4 regions of the Streptomyces sp. NPDC102514 genome follow, and region 4 is predicted to be linked to each of the others. Evidence: riboswitches for the same ligand, from Rfam matches in the RefSeq annotation. Region 4 holds a riboswitch; each other region holds the start of a gene.
What was found. Region 4 has a riboswitch for cyclic di-AMP ahead of ACZ60E_RS29985 (transglycosylase SLT domain-containing protein). Riboswitches for the same ligand answer to the same signal wherever they lie in the genome.

Region 1 (4,470 bases), on a different contig from region 4:
GGGCAAGCGGTACGCGCTGCCGGGCGCCCGCGTGCTGATCCGTCAGCCGTACCTGTCCGAGCCGGTCCAGGGTCAGGCGTCCGACCTGGCCATCCAGGCGGACGAACTGCTGCGCACCCGCGCCCGGATGGAGGACATGCTCGCCCGGCACACGGGGCAGAGCCGGGAGCGGATCGGCGCGGACATCGAGCGGGACAGGATCCTCGACGCCCGCCAGGCCCTGGAGTACGGGCTGGTCGACCGGATCGTCCCCAGCCGCACGGCGGCCCTCGGCGCGTCCGACGACGCATCAGGCACGTCCGACACACCCGGCGTGGGGTGATCCGCCGATGCTTCCGCCCGAGTTGCCCCCGCTGCCGGCCCTGACGCGGGCCGAGGCCGAGCTGATCGACCGCTATCTGGAGGTGGTCGACCTGCTCGGCCGGATCAACCCGGCGCACTCCGGCGACACGTACCGCGGACTGCGCGCGGCCCAGGCCCTGGTCGGCAGGGCGACCGCGCTGCGCGACGCGCTGACCCTGATGCACCAGCGGGGCGAGAACGAGTTGCACGCCGCAACCCTGGCGCGGGCCCTGCGCGTCCTCGACGGTGAGCGCAGAGCGGGCCGGGTCGCCCTGCCGCCCGGCTCCGACACCTGACGTACACCCACCGGTCCGGCCTCACGCAGGCACTTGACGAGGCGTCCGCACCGGAGTTGAAACGGACCAGAAGGCGTACCCCCGGTTGGCGTAGTCGAGGCTGCTCCCACAGGCCCCCGGGAGTTGCGCAACGCGCGTACGTCCGAGGCGGAATCAACCATTCCGGTGCTGGTGCGGGGGTCCTTGAGGCCCTCGACGCCCACCCGTAGAAAGGGCTGTCCACCCGAACGGGTGAGTGGTGAGTAAGCCCACAAATCGCCGATTCCGCTCGGCTTTTGGGACATCAGTGCGTCAAGATCCCTGCGACGACAAGCCCCCGCCAGAAGCGGCGGGGCGGTCCGGGCGGACGCCGAGTCCTGCCGCTGCCCGGATGACCGGTCGACAGAAGTGCATCGGCAGGAGTGGAGGACCCGAGCATGACGGGCCGCCGGAGAGATCCGAGTGGCCCTTGGGGTGAAGCCGCAGCCGCGGCCGGGCAACTTCGCCAGCCCGAATCCGACAGGTCATCCTTCACAGGCGGCTGACGAAGGGTTGCGCATGACTGCGCTCAATCGTGTCCCGTCGCTGTTCAGCAGGGCCGGTACCGCATCGGTTCTCACCATCGCCGCCGTAGGCGGCGGCATAGTGGCCCCTGGCTTCGCGTCCGACGCGGAAGCGGCCACCCCCGCGACGAAGGCACTCAAGGTGGCGGCCTCCAAGAAGGGTTCCCCGTACAAGTACGGGGCCACGGGGCCCAAGCGCTTCGACTGCTCCGGCCTCACGCTGTACTCGTTCAAGAAGGCGGGCAAGAAGCTGCCCCGCACGGCTGCGGCCCAGTACAACAAGACGAACCACGTCTCCTCCTCGAACCGCAAGCAGGGGGACCTGGTCTTCTTCCACTCGGGCCGGAACGTCTACCACGTGGGCATCTACGCCGGGAAGGGACGGATCTGGCACTCCCCGAAGACCGGGGACGTGGTGAAGCTCCAGAAGATCTGGACCAAGAGCGTCTGGTACGGCCGGGTCAGGTGATCCGCCCACGGGGTGGCCCTGGCGCTCGGATCGCCACGGCCACCCCGTGAGGGACCCGGCCCGACGGCCCGCGAGGGGCCCGGCCCGCCGCCCGTGAGGATTCCGGGCATCACACCCGTGGGAGACCCGCTCGACGCCCGTGAGGGACCTGGGGCCTCAGGCGTGAATTCGGGCGCTGAATGGTTACTCGTTCACTCATGGACGATCCGCACCACCACGAGGAGCGCGACGAGACCCGCCTTGAGCGCGCCGACCGGAATTTCCTCGAACTCCTCCAGGAGCTCCGGGTCACCCAGACGGGCGTCCAGATCCTCTTCGCCTTCCTGCTGACGCTCGCCTTCACCCCGCGGTTCCCGTCCCTCGACACCGTGCAGCGCACCACGTACGTCGTCACCCTGCTGCTCTCGGTCCTGGCGGCCGCGCTCTTCACCACCCCCGCCGCCCTGCACCGCCGGCTGTTCCAGCAGGGCGCGAAGCCTCAGGTCGTCGACGCCTCGTCCCGGCTCGCGCAGATCGGTCTGGCCGTGCTCGCGCTCGCTCTCACCGGTTCCGTGCTGCTCGTCGTGGACGTGGCGGTGGACCGCACCGAGGGGATCGTGGCCGGGGCGACCACTCTGCTCCTGTGCGTGGGGCTGTGGGAGGTCCTGCCGTATCTGCTGAAGCGGGCCGCGGACAAGAATCCGGACGTCTAGGACCTGTCCGGTCGATCACGGCGAAGACGCGGGGTGTGGCACGCACATCTGCGGCGTTGTCGTCGGTTGCCGACGCTCCGCGTCGACGCCCTCCTCCGCCTTGCAGCTGCACGCACCACACCCCGCTCACCGGCGCCCACAAGGCACCGCAGCTTCCCTTCGCCGTGATCGACCGGACAGGTCCTAGGCGTTCCGCCGGACGTCCGGTGCGTTGTGCTTCGTGCTGTGTGGGTTGTCCGCGGGCTCGTCGTGGCCGGGCGCGCGGTTCCCCGCGCTTCTTCGGGGCGGGCCCTACTCGGCCCGGACCGGCTGCGCCGGGGCCGTCCAGGGGAGCATGATCGACACGGTCTTGCCGCCCTCGCTGGTGGCGCGGACCGAGAGCTTGCCACCGGATTCCGCCGTCAGCCAGCGGATGATCACCATGCCCCGGCCGTTGTCCTGCTGGACGGCGGCGGGCAGCCGTTTCGGGAAGCGCGGGTGGCTGTCGGTCACACCGATGCGCAGTTGTTCGTCACGGTCGAGTTCGATGTCCACCGTGAAGGTGGGTGACAGTCCGAAGGTGTGCTGTACCGCGTTCGTGGTGAGTTCGGAGACGATGAGCCGAACGGTGTCGGCGGTCTCCGAGTCGGACGGCAGTCCCCATTCGGCCAGCACGTCGGTGACATACGTACGGGCGACGGAGACCGAAGCGGGATCGCTCGGCAGAGTGACGGATGCTTCCTGGTGGTCTGCCATGCGACGTCGTCCCTTTCCCACGGGACCGGGGTCCGACCGAAGCGGATGACTTCGAGACGGTCCCGGACTGGTGCTTGCGCCAGAGTGCCACTACCTCGGCGTTCGTGGTGCCGATCCACCAAGATATGCATATATCTGTCGCTCGAAGCGGTGAACTCTGCGACCGTCGACCGTATTTGGGCGGGCAACTGGTTTGTCCTCTACCGTCGGCGTGACGCCGGGCGCTGCAGCGCTTGCGCGACGGTCGGAAGGAGACGGCCATGCAGTACGGCCCCGCGGTGCGCCGACGTAAGCTCGGCGCCGAACTGCGGGCCCTGCGCGCCCGCGCGGGCCTCACGAGCGGCGAGGCTGCGCGCCTCGTGGGCTGGCACCAGTCGAAGGTGAGCCGGATCGAGACCGGCCGCAGCGGGGTCAAGCCCGCCGACGTGCGGCGACTCCTCGACGCGTACGACGTCCGGGACCCGGAGCTGCACGAGTTGCTCGTCGTGCTGGCGGGCGCGGACGGCGACGGCCGGCACCACTGGTGGCACGCCTACCGGGGCCTTCTGCCGTCGACGTACAGCGATTTCATCAGCCTTGAGGCGCAGGCGGGCGCGATGCGCACGCTGGAGAACTCCGTGGTGCCGGGCCTCCTGCAGACACCGGAGTACGCCCGCGCGGTGACACGGGCCGCCCTGGACGGGGTACCCGACGGCAAGATCGACGCTCTGGTCGAGATGCTGGTGAAGGTGCGCCTCGCGCGCCAGGAGGTGCTGCGTTCGAACAAACCGCTCCGACTGAGTGCCGTCCTGGACGAGTCGGTGTTGCGGCGGACCGTCGGTGGACCGGAGGTCATGGCACGGCAGTTGGACCGGCTGCGGGAGGCCGCGCACCTCCCTCACGTGCGAATTCAGGTGCTGCCCTTCGGAGTTGGGGCTCACATCGGAGTCACAGGTCCCTTTGTTATTTTTTCGTTTACGAACAGATCTGATCTGGATGTGGTTGTTCTCGACCACTTGACGAGTAGCCTTTATCTCGAACAGAGAGAGGACCTCCAGTCGTACGAGGAGGCCTTCACCTCCCTTCAGGGCCAGGCCCTTTCGCCCGAGGACACGTTGGATTTCATCGCCGGTGTAGCTGACGGCGCATAAGGAGGCACCATGCCCGCCACGCCTCGGTACGTACCTTCCAGCACCCACCCCAGCGCTCATCTGCACGGTGTGCGGTGGCGGCGCAGCAGCCGCAGCACGGGAATGAACAACTGCGTCGAGACCGCCCGGCCGGACTCCGGCCCGTGGGCCGGACTGCTCGCGGTGCGCGACTCCAAGAACGCGTCGGGGCCCGCCCTCCTCTTCGCGCCCGCGGCCTGGGAAGGCTTTATCGGCGCGCTTCGATGATCACGCCGACGGCCCGCT
Region 2 (4,470 bases), on a different contig from region 4:
TGGCCCGCGGGTACTCCCGCGAGTCCGACCCCGTCTCGCACGCCGAGGAGGCCGCGCTCGCCAAGATCGCGCCGGACGACCCCCGGCTTCCCGCCGCCACGGTCTACAGCAGCCTGGAGCCCTGCGCCCGCCGCGCCTCGCGGCCCGCGCCCTGCGCCCGGCTGATCCTCGACGCGGGCGTGCGCCGGGTCGTCACCGCGTGGCGCGAGCCCGACACGTTCGTGGCCGCCGCCGACGGCAACGGCCTGCTCGCGGCGGAGGGCGCCGTCGTCGTCGTACTCCCGGAGCACGAGAGCGCGGCCAAGGCACCCAACCGCCACCTGAACCGGGGCTGACATCCACCCGTGTGCGCGGGGTCCCGCGAATGGCGTACAGTGGTCTCAACGACGCGGGGTGGAGCAGCTCGGTAGCTCGCTGGGCTCATAACCCAGAGGTCGCAGGTTCAAATCCTGTCCCCGCTACTGAAGGCCTGAGGCTGGAATCCAATGGATTCCGGCCTCAGGTGTTTTGCGGCCTCAGGTGTTTACCTTCCTCTGTGCCGTCCCCGCGCCGGCGCTCACTCGCCCGGTCCCCGTCCGTTCGCCCCGCCCCGCCGGTCCCGGAACTCTGGACGGAGCGAGGTGGTCGAGGGCAGGAGACACGTGATCGGGCGTCGAGCGGTCGAGCAGCGGTCGCCGGGCTCCGCCGGGCCGCCGCCGGACAAGCGGACCGGCCTGTATCCCCGTACCCGCGCGGTCGTCCGCGTGCTCCCCGCGCTGCTGATCGTCGCGGGTGTCTTCTACGACGTCCTCACCCCGCAGTACATCACCGCCGCGCCCTTCTTCTCGGCCGCCTCGCTCGTCGCCGCGCCCCTGCTGTCGCTCGGCGCCACCGTGTGGACGGGCGTCGCGGGCACGGCGGCCATGGTGCTGGTGACCGTGCGGTTCGCCGTCGACGCGAGCGGGATCACCGAGATCGCGACCGTGGCCACGGTCGCCTGCCTCGCCGTCGTCATCAACCGGCTCGTGAGCCTGGGCAACGCCCGGCTGGCCTCCGCCCACGAGATCGCCGAGGCCGCCCAGCGGGCCGTCCTGCCCGAACCCGCCGCGCGCACCGGCGGCCTCGACCTCGCGGTCCGGTACGTGGCCGCGCAGACCGACGCGCTCATCGGCGGCGACCTCTACGCCGTGCAGGACACCCCGCACGGCGTACGGCTCGTCGTGGGCGATGTGAGAGGGAAGGGCATGGGCGCGGTCGCCGCCGTGGCCGTCGTCATCGGGGCCTTCCGGGAGGCCGCCGAACAGGAGAGCACCCTGGAGGGGGTCGCCCAGCGGTTGGAGCGGTCGCTGATGCGCGAAGGGGTGCGGCGCGACAGCGTCGAGGTCTTCGAGGGCTTCATCACCGCCGTGCTCGCCGAGATCCCGCACGGCGCCCAGCGCGTACGGCTCGTCAACCGCGGCCATCCCGGGCCGCTCCTGCTGCGCGGCGACGGAACCGTACGCACGCTCGCCGCGGCGGAACCCGCGCTGCCCCTCGGGATGGGCGACCTGGGCGCCTGGCCCGACCGCGCGCAGGAGGAGGACTTCCCGGGTGGGGCCATGCTGCTCTTCCACACGGACGGACTGTCCGAGGCCCGGGACGGACGGGGTGTGTTCTTCGACCCGGCGGCACGGCTGTCCGGGCGCCAGTTCGCCGGGCCCGACGCGCTGCTCACCGAGGTGGTGGACGACGTGTTCCGGTACACCGGGGGCGGCGGTACGGACGACATGGCGCTGCTCGCCGTCCGCCGGCCGTGAGGGAGCCGGGACGCTCTTCCGGACCTATATCACCTGCAGTAGTCGAACGACGCCCCTGCGCATAACAACTGACACACCGTCAATAAAACCCGTACCTGTGAATGGCGATCAACTCGCCCGATTTACCCCGCTCCCAGCGTTTAAGTCCAGGCCAGGAGCCGTAACGATCATCAAGAACAGCTTGGAATCCGGTGCCTGAGTCTATTAACGTTCGATAACGCAGCGCGGTGTCCCAGCCGTCACAAGAGACGGCTCCGTGCGCACGCGCCGAATCCCGCAAGGGAACCGGGGAACCACCTACATGGGGTGAATCGCGTGTCTTTCGTGGTGGTGAACACCGCGGTTGACGCGCGTAGGAGACCTTCCTGCTCCGAACCCGTCAGCTAACCCGGTAGGCGAGAAGGAAGGAAAGGAGCGCGCCCACGTGGCGTTCAACAGGCCTGCCCCCACACCCTCGTTCATGCCTGACGAGGTGACGGGAGAGACCTCGGGCGAGAAGAAGCCCGACACCTTCGCCTTCGGCGCCCGCAGGGACGACGAGACCTGGGAGCCCTGGAATCCCAGCGCGGACACCGTCGTTCCCGTCCGCGGCAAGCACCGCGTCGCCAAGCAGCGTGGCGGGGGACTCGCCCGCAGCTCCACCGTTCTGGGCGTCGGTGTCATAGCCGCCGTCGGCGCGGGCGGCATGGCCTCCGCGCAGACCGGCAAGCCGCCGGTGTCGATCTCGATCCCCGACCTGCCCAACGTCGGCTCGCTGATCTCCGACGACGAGGCCCCCGAGGGTTCCAGCACGGCGCTCACCGCCGCCGGACTCACCGAGGCCGACGCCGAGGAGGGCAACGCCGACGCCGGCGAGGCCCTGCGCTCGCGCATCATGCTCCAGGCCGAACTCCAGCAGGACCAGGTCGACCGCGAGGCCCAGGCCGCCGCCGAGGCCGCCGCCGCGAAGAAGGCCGCCACGCTCGCCGCCAAGGAGCAGGACGCGGCGAAGGCCAAGGCCGCCGCCGCGAAGGCGAAGAAGGAGGAGGAGGCCAAGGCGAAGGCCGAGGCCGCACGCCTCGCCGAGCTGGCCAAGCAGTTCACACTGCCCACCTCCTCGTACACGATCACCTCCACCTTCGGGCAGTCCGGCTCGCTCTGGTCCTCCGGTCAGCACACGGGTCTGGACTTCGCCGCTCCCACGGGTACCCCGATCAAGGCCATTCACAGCGGCACGATCACCGAGGCGGGCTGGAGCGGCTCGTACGGCTACCGCACGGTCCTCACGCTCGACGACGGTACGGAGCTGTGGTTCGCCCACCAGTCGTCGATCGGCGTCAGCGTCGGGCAGAAGGTCAGCACGGGCGACGTCATCGGGCGCGTGGGTGCCACCGGGAACGTCACCGGGGCGCACCTCCACCTGGAGGTTCACACGGCCGGCGGCACCGGGATCGACCCGATGGCCTGGCTGCGCGGCAAGGGCCTCAACCCGTAAAGCCCCGACCCGCAAGCCGGTGTCCGCGCCCTGTGGGGTCGCGATGTCGCGGTGCATGGAATACGGCCGTCCGGTTCGGCCGTTGGTTTTGGCATGACTTCTCTTCGCAAGCTGGGTTCGTCCGACCTTGAGGTCTTTCCGCTCGCCCTGGGCGGCAACGTCTTCGGCTGGACCGCCGACCGGGCCGACTCCTTCGCCGTCCTCGACGCGTACACGGCCGCCGGCGGGAACTTCGTGGACACCGCCGACGCGTACTCGGCCTGGGCGCCGGGCAACGAGGGCGGCGAGTCCGAGACCGTCATCGGCGAGTGGCTGACCGCGCGCGGCAACCGCGCCGACGTCCTCATCGCCACGAAGGCCGGCGCGCATCCCGCGTACAAGGGCCTGTCCCCGGCGAACGTCAAGGCCGCGGCCGAGGCGTCGCTGCGCCGGCTGCGGACGGACCACATCGACCTCTACTACACCCACTACGACGACCCCTCCGTGCCGGTCGAGGAGTTCCTCGGGGCCCTGGACGAGCTCGTGCGCTCCGGCAAGGTGCGCGCGATCGCCGCGTCCAACATCTCCGCCGAGCGGCTCCAGGAGTCCCTGGACGCCTCCGACCGCGAGGGGCTGGTGCGGTACGTGGCGCTGCAGGCCCAGTACAGCCTGGTGTCGCGTGACACGTACGAGGGTCCGCTGCAGGAGGTCGCCTCGCGCGGCGGACTGGCCGCAGTCCCCTATTACGGGCTCGCCTCGGGCTTCCTCACCGGCAAGTACCGGGCGGGCGCGGACGTCGACAGCCCGCGGGCCGGTGCGGCGGGCAAGCATCTCGCGTCGGAGCGGGGGCAGCGGGTGCTGACCGCGCTCGACGAGGTCGCCGAGGAACGCGGCGCCGAGCTCGCCACCGTGGCCCTCGCCTGGCTGGCCTCCCGCCCCACGGTCGCCGTCCCCCTGGCCAGCGCCCGCACCCCGTCCCAGCTCCCGGCCCTGCTGTCGGTGGCGGACCTCACCCTGACGGACACGGACCTCACAAAGCTGACACGCGCGTCGGAGTGACCCTCGCGGGGCGGGGGGGGCAGGGTTGGGGCGGGCTTGCGTTGTTGCTTTGGCTTTCAGGGGCGCGGGGAACTGCGCGCCCAGCCCGAGACGGCCCGCACCGGGCACTCGACCCCAAGCACGGCGGTGCTGCCCCCCAAGGGGCGCGGGGAACTGCGCAACCATGCAAGCAGGCGGTCAGGA
Region 3 (4,470 bases), on a different contig from region 4:
CTTCGCCGGTTTCGAGACAACCGTGAACCTCATCGGGAACGGCACCTACGCGCTGCTCACCCACCCCGGCCAACGGCAGCGGCTGCAGGACTCCCTCGCGGCCGGCCACACGGACCTGCTCGCGACCGGCGTGGAGGAACTGCTCCGCTACGACGGGCCCGTGGAGCTGGCCACCTGGCGGTTCGCCACCGAACCGCTCAGCGTCGGCGGACAGGACATCGCCGCCGGTGACCCCGTACTCGTCGTGCTCGCGGCGGCCGACCGCGACCCCGACCGGTTCGAGGACCCGGACACGCTCGACCTCTCCCGCCGTGACAACCAACACCTCGGTTACGGCCACGGCATCCACTACTGCCTCGGCGCGCCCCTCGCCCGGCTGGAGGGCCAGACCGCGCTGGCCACGCTGCTGACCCGGCTGCCCGACCTGCAACTGGCGGGAGATTCGGCCGATTTGAGGTGGCGTGGCGGGCTCATCATGCGTGGATTGCGCACGCTTCCGGTGGAGTTCACCCCGGTCGCGAAGTCTTGACGGAAGTCGACCGAAGTCATGGCGGCCGTAGCACCGAAGGCGACGGAAGGTGAGCCTCCGTCAACTCTGTGATCTTCACGTTATCTACGCTGCACCGACTTGTGACAAGAGTTCGAGTGCCGCTACGTTCACCCATCAATGCGGCAGGTCCGCCCGTCGCAGCAGTCACGAGCACGGCTTTCCGCCGTGCCCCGTGCGTATTCCTTGCTGTCACGCGAAAGGCAATCGCATGCTCTCCGGGAACGGCCGTCATCGTCGCCCCCGCCAGGCCCCGGCGCTCCTCGTCGCCGCCGGCGTGGCCGGATCGGCCATCGCGATCCCCCTGCTCGGTGCGAGCGGCGCGAGTGCCGCCAGCGGTACGACCTGGGACGCGGTCGCCGAGTGCGAGAGCGGCGGCTCATGGAGCGCCGACACGGGCAACGGGCTCTACGGCGGACTCCAGATGAGCCAGGAGACCTGGGAGCAGAACGGCGGCCTCGACTACGCGCCGAGCGCCGACCAGGCCAGCCGTTCGCAGCAGATAGCCGTCGCCGAGAAGATCCTCGCCAGTCAGGGGACGAGCGCCTGGGTGACCTGTGGTCTCGTCGCCGGTCTGACGCAGGACTCCGGCTCCGCCGACGTCGACACAGGCCTCGCCGAGGACGCCACGAGCCCGTCGGCCGACGCCGATACGGCAAAGGGGAGCGACAGCGCGAAGTCCGACTCGTCCACGGACGGCGACGCGAAGTCCGACGACGACTCCGCCTCGGAGTCACAGAGAACGGACAGCTCGTCCGCCGATACCAAGGCGAAGGGTGACGACTCGGACAAGTCGTCCCAGAACGACGACGCTTCGGCCGACGAGGCCGCGGACAGTTCCGGCCGCCACCGGGGCGGCAGCGCCGAAGAGGTCGACATGGCCCCCCGTGCGGACGACTACGCCGGCCGGCACGCCTCGCGCAGCGACAGCACCTCACGCGTCCTCGCCGACGAAGGCTCGTACGCGGTCCGTTCCGGCGACAGTCTCTCCAGCATCGCCGACTCCCTTGGCATCGACGGCGGGTGGAGCGAGCTCTACGCCGCGAACAAGGACAGTATCGGCTCCGACCCGGACTTCATCATCCCCGGTCAGCGCATCGCGGTCGACGGCTGAGCGAGTGTCGAGCAAGTAGTGATCAAGGCGCCGAATCGGGCGAAAAGCAGCGGCAGTTCGCGCTGAATGTCCGATTTGGCGAATTGAGACATGGATCTCAACACCCCTGATCGTCTTTGAAATTCGGCGCGGCCCGTGTCTACGGTCGTGACCGCTCGCCATTGGTGAGCCCCGACGGTCGCACGCCGAATCCTGCCAACGGCCGTACGGGAACAGTCGTCGCGTAAAGCGCCGTAGGCAGGAGCGGGGGACCCAAGGTAAGTGCCGGAGCCGGTCGTCGAGACCGGATACGGCTTGGGGTTAAGCCGCGTGACAGCAGTGTCGCGCGGCCGGGCAACTCACTCGGCCCGAACCCGACAGCTCACCTCGCAGGCGTCGGTGAGGGGATCACTTCATGCTGCTTTCGAGCAAGGGCAAGCACCGTCGCCCGTCCAAGGCCACCCGCATCGCCACGCTGGCCGGTGTCACCACCGCCGCCGTCGCCGTCCCGCTGATGGGCGCCACGGGAGCCTCCGCCGCCACCGCCTCCGAGTGGGACACCGTCGCCCAGTGCGAGTCCGGCGGCAACTGGTCGATCAACACCGGCAACGGCTACTACGGCGGCCTGCAGTTCTCGTCCTCCACCTGGGCCGCGTACGGCGGCAGCTCGTACGCCTCCACCGCCGACCAGGCCTCCAAGTCCCAGCAGATAGCCGTCGCCGAGAAGGTTCTCGCGAGCCAGGGCAAGGGTGCCTGGCCGAGCTGTGGCGTGGGCCTGTCCGGCGCCTCGACCGGTGGCTCCACCGCCCCGTCGGGCTCCGACAGCTCCAGCGGCTCCAACCAGAGCACCACGCAGCCGCAGCAGCAGAACTCGCAGTCCTCCGAGGAGCGCGCCTCGCGTTCGCAGGAGCGTCCGGCGGCGAAGAAGACCGTCGAGACCCCGACCGGCAAGAAGGTCAAGAAGGGCGACGGCGAGTACAAGGTCGTCAAGGGTGACACCCTCAGCGAGATCGCCGCGAAGGAGAAGGTCAAGGGCGGCTGGGCGAAGCTGTACAAGCTCAACGACGACATCGTCGACGACGCCGACTTCATCTTCCCGGGTCAGCAGCTGCACCTCAGCTGACGACGGCCGCACCACGGCCGGCCCGCCCTCGGCGGTTCATCGGTCGCGTCCCCGCTTCGGCGGCCCGGACATGACCGCGGGCATCACCGCGGACATCACCTCCGGTCGAGGCACTGGCCGCTCGGCCTCGACCGGACGTCCGGCCCACATCCGAATCGCGACTGAACCACAGCGCCCTCACATCCGTGTCCTCCATAGTGGGGGCCTCGTGAGGGCCACCCCCGTCCCCCACGGGCTCCCCGCTCCGGTGCGTGTTCCCCCGTACGCACCGGGGCGGGGCTTTTTTGTGCTGTTCTTTCTGCCTGTTCTTTCCGCTCGTGTCTTTGTTCCGTTCGGAAACAATTTCCTCTCGGTTCTGTCCAGGGGGCGGTCGAGGGCTGGCCGATCCCCGGCAGCCGGTTAGGCTCATCCCGCGGGGCCACCACGGCCTGCGCGCAACCGGGCCTCCGGCCCGGCACAGCTTGTGTCACATCCCAGAAGGAGATGCTCGTGCCGTCCATCGACGTCGTCGTAGCCCGGGAAATCCTGGACTCCCGAGGCAACCCCACGGTCGAGGTCGAGGTCGGCCTCGACGACGGCAGCACGGGTCGTGCCGCCGTTCCGTCCGGTGCCTCCACCGGTGCCTTCGAAGCAGTCGAGCTCCGTGACGGAGACCCCAACCGCTACCTCGGCAAGGGTGTCGAGAAGGCCGTCCTCGCCGTCATCGAGCAGATCGGCCCGGAGCTCGTCGGCTACGACGCCACCGAGCAGCGCCTCATCGACCAGGCGATGATCGACCTCGACGCCACCGACAACAAGGGCTCGCTCGGCGCGAACGCCATCCTCGGCGTCTCCCTCGCCGTCGCGCACGCCGCCTCCGAGGCCAGCGACCTGCCGCTCTTCCGCTACCTGGGCGGACCGAACGCGCACCTGCTGCCCGTCCCGATGATGAACATCCTGAACGGCGGGTCGCACGCCGACTCGAACGTCGACATCCAGGAGTTCATGATCGCGCCGATCGGCGCGGAGTCCTTCTCCGAGGCCGTGCGCTGGGGCGCCGAGGTCTACCACACCCTCAAGAAGGTCCTGAAGAGCCGCGGCCTGTCCACCGGCCTCGGCGACGAGGGCGGCTTCGCCCCGAACCTCGGCTCCAACCGTGAGGCCCTCGACCTCATCGTCGAAGCCATCAAGGAAGCCGGCTACACCCCCGGCGAGCAGGTCGCCCTCGCGCTGGACGTCGCCGCGTCCGAGTTCTACAAGGACGGCAAGTACGAGTTCGAGGGCAAGTCCCGCTCGGCCGCCGAGATGACCGAGTACTACGAGGAGCTCGTCGCCGCGTACCCGCTGGTCTCCATCGAGGACCCGCTGTACGAGGACGACTGGGCCGGCTGGAACGTCATCACCGAGAAGCTGGGCGCCAAGGTCCAGATCGTCGGCGACGACCTCTTCGTCACCAACCCCGAGCGCCTCGCCCGTGGCATCGAGGAGGGCTCCGCCAACGCCCTGCTGGTCAAGGTCAACCAGATCGGTTCGCTGACCGAGACCCTGGACGCCGTCGAGATGGCCCAGCGCAACGGCTTCAAGTGCATGATGTCCCACCGCTCCGGCGAGACCGAGGACGTCACCATCGCCGACCTCGCGGTCGCGGTGAACTGCGGCCAGATCAAGACCGGCGCCCCGGCCCGCTCGGACCGCGTCGCCAAGTACAACCAGCTGCTGCGCATCGAG
Region 4 (4,470 bases):
ACTGTCCGCGGACCACATCGTCGCCGCCACCGGCTACCACGTCGACCTCGCCGCGATGGACTTCCTCGGCCATGAGCTGCGGACACGGCTGGCCGTCAGCCGCGGAACACCGAGGCTGGGCGCCGGATTCAGCTCCTCCGTGCCCGGTCTGTACTTCACCGGACTGCCGGCCGCGGCCTCGTACGGCCCGGTGATGCGGTTCGTGTGCGGGACGGAGTTCGCCTCGCCGCGGCTGGTCCGGCACCTGGCGGCGCGGCACCGCTGAACCAGGGGCGCGAACGCACGCGGTGGGAGCGCGCGGGCGCACGCGGGCGGTCGGGAAAGGGGCGTGAATCGGGTCGGCGGAGTGGCCGATATGTCATGGGATCGGCCTGAACTCCAGGGGTCTGCTGGGGCCCGCGACGACGCGTGAGGCGGTCGAGGTGCCGGACGACGTCCGGTTCCCGTCGAGTCGCTGGGGGATTCGATCCGTATTCTCTGATCATGGCCCCACCGATTGCATATTCACTCATCGCCACTGACCTGGACGGGACGCTGCTGCGCGGCGACGACACCCTCTCGGACCGGTCGCGCGCGGCGCTGGCGATGGCGGTCGGGGCAGGCGCCCGGCACCTCGTGGTGACGGGGCGCCCCGCCCCGCGCGTACGGCCGCTGCTGGACGAACTCGGCAGCCAGGGGCTCGCGGTGTGCGGACAGGGCGCACAGTTGTACGACGCCGGCGCGGACCGCATGCTGTGGTCCGTCACGCTCGAACGTGAGCTGGCGGAGGTGGCTCTCGGCAAGATCGAGGCGGAGGTCGGCGAGGTGTACGCGGCCGTCGACCAGGACGGGGTCGACGGACTCACGCTCATCGAGCCGGGCTACGAGATGCCCCACCCGACGCTGCCCGCGGTACGGGTGCTGCGGCGCGACGACCTCTGGACCCGGCCCATCAGCAAGGTGCTGCTGCGCCACCCCCTGCTCTCCGACGACGAGTTGGCGTCCGCCGCCCGTGGAGCGGTCGGTTCCCTCGCCACCGTGACGATGTCCGGGCCCGGTACCGTCGAACTCCAGCCATGCGGCATCACGAAGGCCACGGGTCTCGCGCTCGCCGCCGGCCGTTTGGGCCTGACGTCGGCGCAGACCATCGCCTTCGGGGACATGCCGAACGACATCCCGATGTTCGACTGGGCGGCGCGCGGGGTGGCGATGGCCAACGCGCATCCCGAACTCAAGTCCGTCGCCGACGAGATCACCCTCTCGAACGAGGACGACGGCATCGCGGTGGTCCTGGAGCGCATGTTCTCCACCGGCCGGACCGACCACGCGGACGGGACCGGCCGGACCGGCGGGACGGGCCCCCGTATCGGCCGGCAGGCCGGTCCGGGAGCCCGCTCGGGCGTCGGTCAGTAGGCGCCGAAGACGTTGTCGATCGAGCCGTAGCGCGCGGCGGCGTAGTTGCACGCCGCCGTGATGTTGGCGACCGGGTCGAAGGGGTCCAGCGACGTACCGGTCACGTGGTACGCCGAGAAGGTCGGGTCGATGACCTGCAGGAGCCCCTTCGAGGGCGTACCGGCGACCGCGTTGGAGTCCCAGTTGTTCATGGCCTGGGGGTTGCCCGACGACTCGCGGATGATGTTGCGGTGGATGCCGTCGTAGGTGCCCGGGATGCCCTGCTGGGCCATGACGTCCAGCGACTGCCTGATCCAGCCGTCGAGGTCGTCCGTGTAGGTCTTCGCGGAGGCCGGGGTGACGGCGGACGCCGTGGAGGCCTTGGACGCCGTGGCGGTCTTCGCCGGGGTCCCGCCGTTCTTCGTGCCCACGGTCAGCTTGAGGCCGGGCCGGATGGCCGACGGGTCGTCGCCGATGACCGCGCGGTTGGCCTTGTAGAGCTTCTTCCAGTCGCCCGTGGTGTGCGCCTTGGCGATCTTCGACAGGGTGTCGCCCTGGACCACCTTGTAGGTGACCAGCGAGACCTGCGGGACCGCGTTCGGGGTGGCGGCCTGGGCGCCGGTGGCTCCTACGAGGGGGAGCGCGAGTGCGGCTCCGCCCGTCCCGGCGGCGACGATGCCACGGGTGAGGGTGCTGTTTCTGGGGCGGCGGTGCTTGCCTCGTGCGGGCATGGCGAATGTCCTCTCCGGCGCCTGCGAGGTGAGCTGTCGGGTTCGGGCGGGAGATGCCCGGCCGCGTGGGGTGCGCGACTTGACCCCTAGCCGTTCCGCGATACGGACCGGCGGCTTACCTGGGTCCCCCGCTCCTGCCGTACGCGAGTGAATGGGTGACTGGGATTTCCGGGCGGCGGCAGGATTAGGCGATCCGTCCGGAGTGACGTGAACGTATGCGAGAGCACATGCCGTGAACAAGCCCCGAATTCGCGCAGCGACGGCTTTGAACTGCCATGTCGGGCGAATATCTCTTGATCAAAACGGAAGGCGAAGTTCAACTTGCTTTCCGCAAAGGGAAATCGACGGAACCGGCGAAACGATCACCGCACGCGGGCGTGACTCAATTCACTGGCACAGGAGGCCAATGTCCATAAAAAAGGTGATACGCAATATTCTGTGGACGCCGGATACCGGGCGCCGCGGGCGGTTCCAGGGGTGCGTGAACCCGTCCCGGCTCATCCCGCCGTACGCGGAATCCTTTTCTCCCAGGTGCGGTGGAACACCACTTCGTCGCCGTCCTTGCAGATCACTTCGTTCGAAGTGATGAAGTCCGTCTCGTCGCAGGTGATTTCGGAGTGCGTCTCGACACTCGCGTCCCACGGCATTTCCGGCCGGTGCAGCCGGACGGACCAGTCGGACCTGGTGCGCGCGGACAACGGGTCCGACTCATTGATCGTGTACGTCTCCAGCGCGTCCTCGGTGAATTCGAGTCCGTCCGGATAGACGCGGGTGCCGCCGTACCGCGGATCCACTTCCAGGCGCCATTCACCTTTGGCGACATCGCGGACCACGAGGCGTTCGGGGCGCGGTTCGTCCAGGGTGGCGGGGAAGTTCACACCGAGCGGAGCCGACTGCTCCGGTTCCTCGAAGACGATGGAGGGGTCCGACTCCTGGGCGCGGACCGGCAGTTCCAGCACGCTGCCCGACGGAGTGAGGGTGAAGCCCGCCTCCGAGCCCGGCTGGGGCCAGATCCACGGCCAGTACGCGGAGGAGACCGCGAGCCGGATGCGACGGCCCGGCGGGAAGGCGTGGCCGATGCCGTTCAGTTCGAAGAGCACATTCTCCGTAGCGCCCGGTTCCCAAGGAACCACCTGGTCACGGCCATGACGGGCTGTCAGGTTCAGGACGCCTCGGGTGACCAGGGTCGAGGAGCCGTCAGGAGCCACGTCGCACAGACGGGCCACTACATGGCCGCGCGTCGCCGGAGAGGTGAGCCTCAGGCGCACGCGCGGGCGGCCCAGTACCCAGATCTCCTCGGGTACTTCGAACTCGAAGCACACCGACCGCGCGTCCTCCTCCCGCTGGTCCGGCGGCAGGTCCGCGTCGTTGCCGAAGGGGAAGAAGCGGCCGGCGTCCAGCCCGGTGTGCTGCGGGGAGCGCACCACCACGGGGGCGCCCTGGAGCGCGTACGGGACGTGGGCGACCAGCGGGGAGGGCCAGGCGGGGTCGCCGACCCAGCGGCCGGGCAGCACCGGGTACACCGTCGCGGGCGGGTGCGAGTCGCTGACGTACGAGCGCAGCAGTGGCTCGGACATCACCCCGGAGCCGGAGCTGCTGCCGGAGCCGGAGCGGGTGCTGCTGCCGGTGCCCGTCTCGGCGTCGGTGTCGGCGTCGGTGTCCTTCAGCCAGTGGTCCCACCAGCGCAGCGTCTCCTGGAGGAAGCCGATGGCGGGGCCGGGCGGCAGCCCCCGGTCGGGGTACTGGTGCGACCAGGGCCCGATCAGGCCCCGTACGCGGTCCGGCGGGAGGTGTTCCACGAGGCGCAGCACGGTGTCCCGGTACGGGTCGTGCCAGCCGCCGACCGCGAGCACGGCCGCCCGGATCGCCGAGTAGTCCTCGCAGACGCTGCCGCGGCGCCACTGCTCGTCCCTCGTCTGGTGGGCGAGCCAGGTGTGCAGGAACGGATCGACCGACGCCAGTCGTTCCACCCACAGGTCGCGCCAGGACGCGCCCGCGTACGCGGGGTCGGGCGGGCGCGACACGAACGCGAGCATGGTCGCCGCCCACGCGTGCATGTCGACGGCGAGTACGGAACCACCCATGTAGTGCACGTCGTTGTCGTAGCGGTCGTCCGACGAGCAGACCGTGACGACGGCCTTGAGCGGTTCGGGCGCGAGGGCCGCGATCTGGAGGGAGTTGAAGCCGCCCCAGGAGATGCCGAACATGCCGACCGAGCCGGAGCACCAGGGCTGGGCGGCGAGCCAGTCGACGACCTCGACCCCGTCGGCCAGCTCCGTCGCGGAGTACTCGTCGCCCGGCAGGCCCTCGGAGTTGCCGTGCCCGCGGACGTCCACGCGCACGGAGGCGTAGCCGTGGCCCGCGTACC

Region 1: another riboswitch for cyclic di-AMP. It lies ahead of ACZ60E_RS35315 (C40 family peptidase); the one in region 4 lies ahead of ACZ60E_RS29985 (transglycosylase SLT domain-containing protein).
Region 2: another riboswitch for cyclic di-AMP. It lies ahead of ACZ60E_RS11415 (M23 family metallopeptidase); the one in region 4 lies ahead of ACZ60E_RS29985 (transglycosylase SLT domain-containing protein).
Region 3: another riboswitch for cyclic di-AMP. It lies ahead of ACZ60E_RS40450 (transglycosylase family protein); the one in region 4 lies ahead of ACZ60E_RS29985 (transglycosylase SLT domain-containing protein).

The regions. Positions count from the first base shown of each region.
Region 1 covers NZ_JBVJLW010000017.1:70,470-74,939, reverse strand. Annotated here, with positions in the region: gene ACZ60E_RS35325 (ATP-dependent Clp protease proteolytic subunit) at 1-322, shown strand, start outside; gene ACZ60E_RS35320 (hypothetical protein) at 330-638, shown strand; cyclic di-AMP (ydaO/yuaA leader) riboswitch at 1,017-1,172, shown strand; gene ACZ60E_RS35315 (C40 family peptidase) at 1,176-1,649, shown strand; gene ACZ60E_RS35310 (DUF6328 family protein) at 1,847-2,341, shown strand; gene ACZ60E_RS35305 (ATP-binding protein) at 2,633-3,076, opposite strand; gene ACZ60E_RS35300 (helix-turn-helix domain-containing protein) at 3,337-4,206, shown strand; gene ACZ60E_RS35295 (DUF397 domain-containing protein) at 4,216-4,452, shown strand; gene ACZ60E_RS35290 (8-amino-7-oxononanoate synthase) at 4,433-4,470, opposite strand, start outside.
Region 2 covers NZ_JBVJLW010000004.1:21,370-25,839, reverse strand. Annotated here, with positions in the region: gene ACZ60E_RS11430 (dihydrofolate reductase family protein) at 1-335, shown strand, start outside; tRNA gene ACZ60E_RS11425 (tRNA-Met) at 388-461, shown strand; gene ACZ60E_RS11420 (PP2C family protein-serine/threonine phosphatase) at 642-1,775, shown strand; cyclic di-AMP (ydaO/yuaA leader) riboswitch at 2,031-2,188, shown strand; gene ACZ60E_RS11415 (M23 family metallopeptidase) at 2,200-3,249, shown strand; gene ACZ60E_RS11410 (aldo/keto reductase) at 3,343-4,287, shown strand; gene ACZ60E_RS11405 (PrsW family intramembrane metalloprotease) at 4,465-4,470, opposite strand, start outside.
Region 3 covers NZ_JBVJLW010000024.1:4,746-9,215, reverse strand. Annotated here, with positions in the region: gene ACZ60E_RS40460 (cytochrome P450 family protein) at 1-529, shown strand, start outside; gene ACZ60E_RS40455 (LysM peptidoglycan-binding domain-containing protein) at 759-1,661, shown strand; cyclic di-AMP (ydaO/yuaA leader) riboswitch at 1,881-2,051, shown strand; gene ACZ60E_RS40450 (transglycosylase family protein) at 2,056-2,763, shown strand; gene eno (phosphopyruvate hydratase) at 3,247-4,470, shown strand, end outside.
Region 4 covers NZ_JBVJLW010000013.1:189,028-193,497, reverse strand. Annotated here, with positions in the region: gene ACZ60E_RS29995 (NAD(P)-binding domain-containing protein) at 1-265, shown strand, start outside; gene ACZ60E_RS29990 (HAD family hydrolase) at 484-1,392, shown strand; gene ACZ60E_RS29985 (transglycosylase SLT domain-containing protein) at 1,386-2,102, opposite strand; cyclic di-AMP (ydaO/yuaA leader) riboswitch at 2,106-2,270, opposite strand; gene ACZ60E_RS29980 (CocE/NonD family hydrolase) at 2,600-4,470, opposite strand, start outside.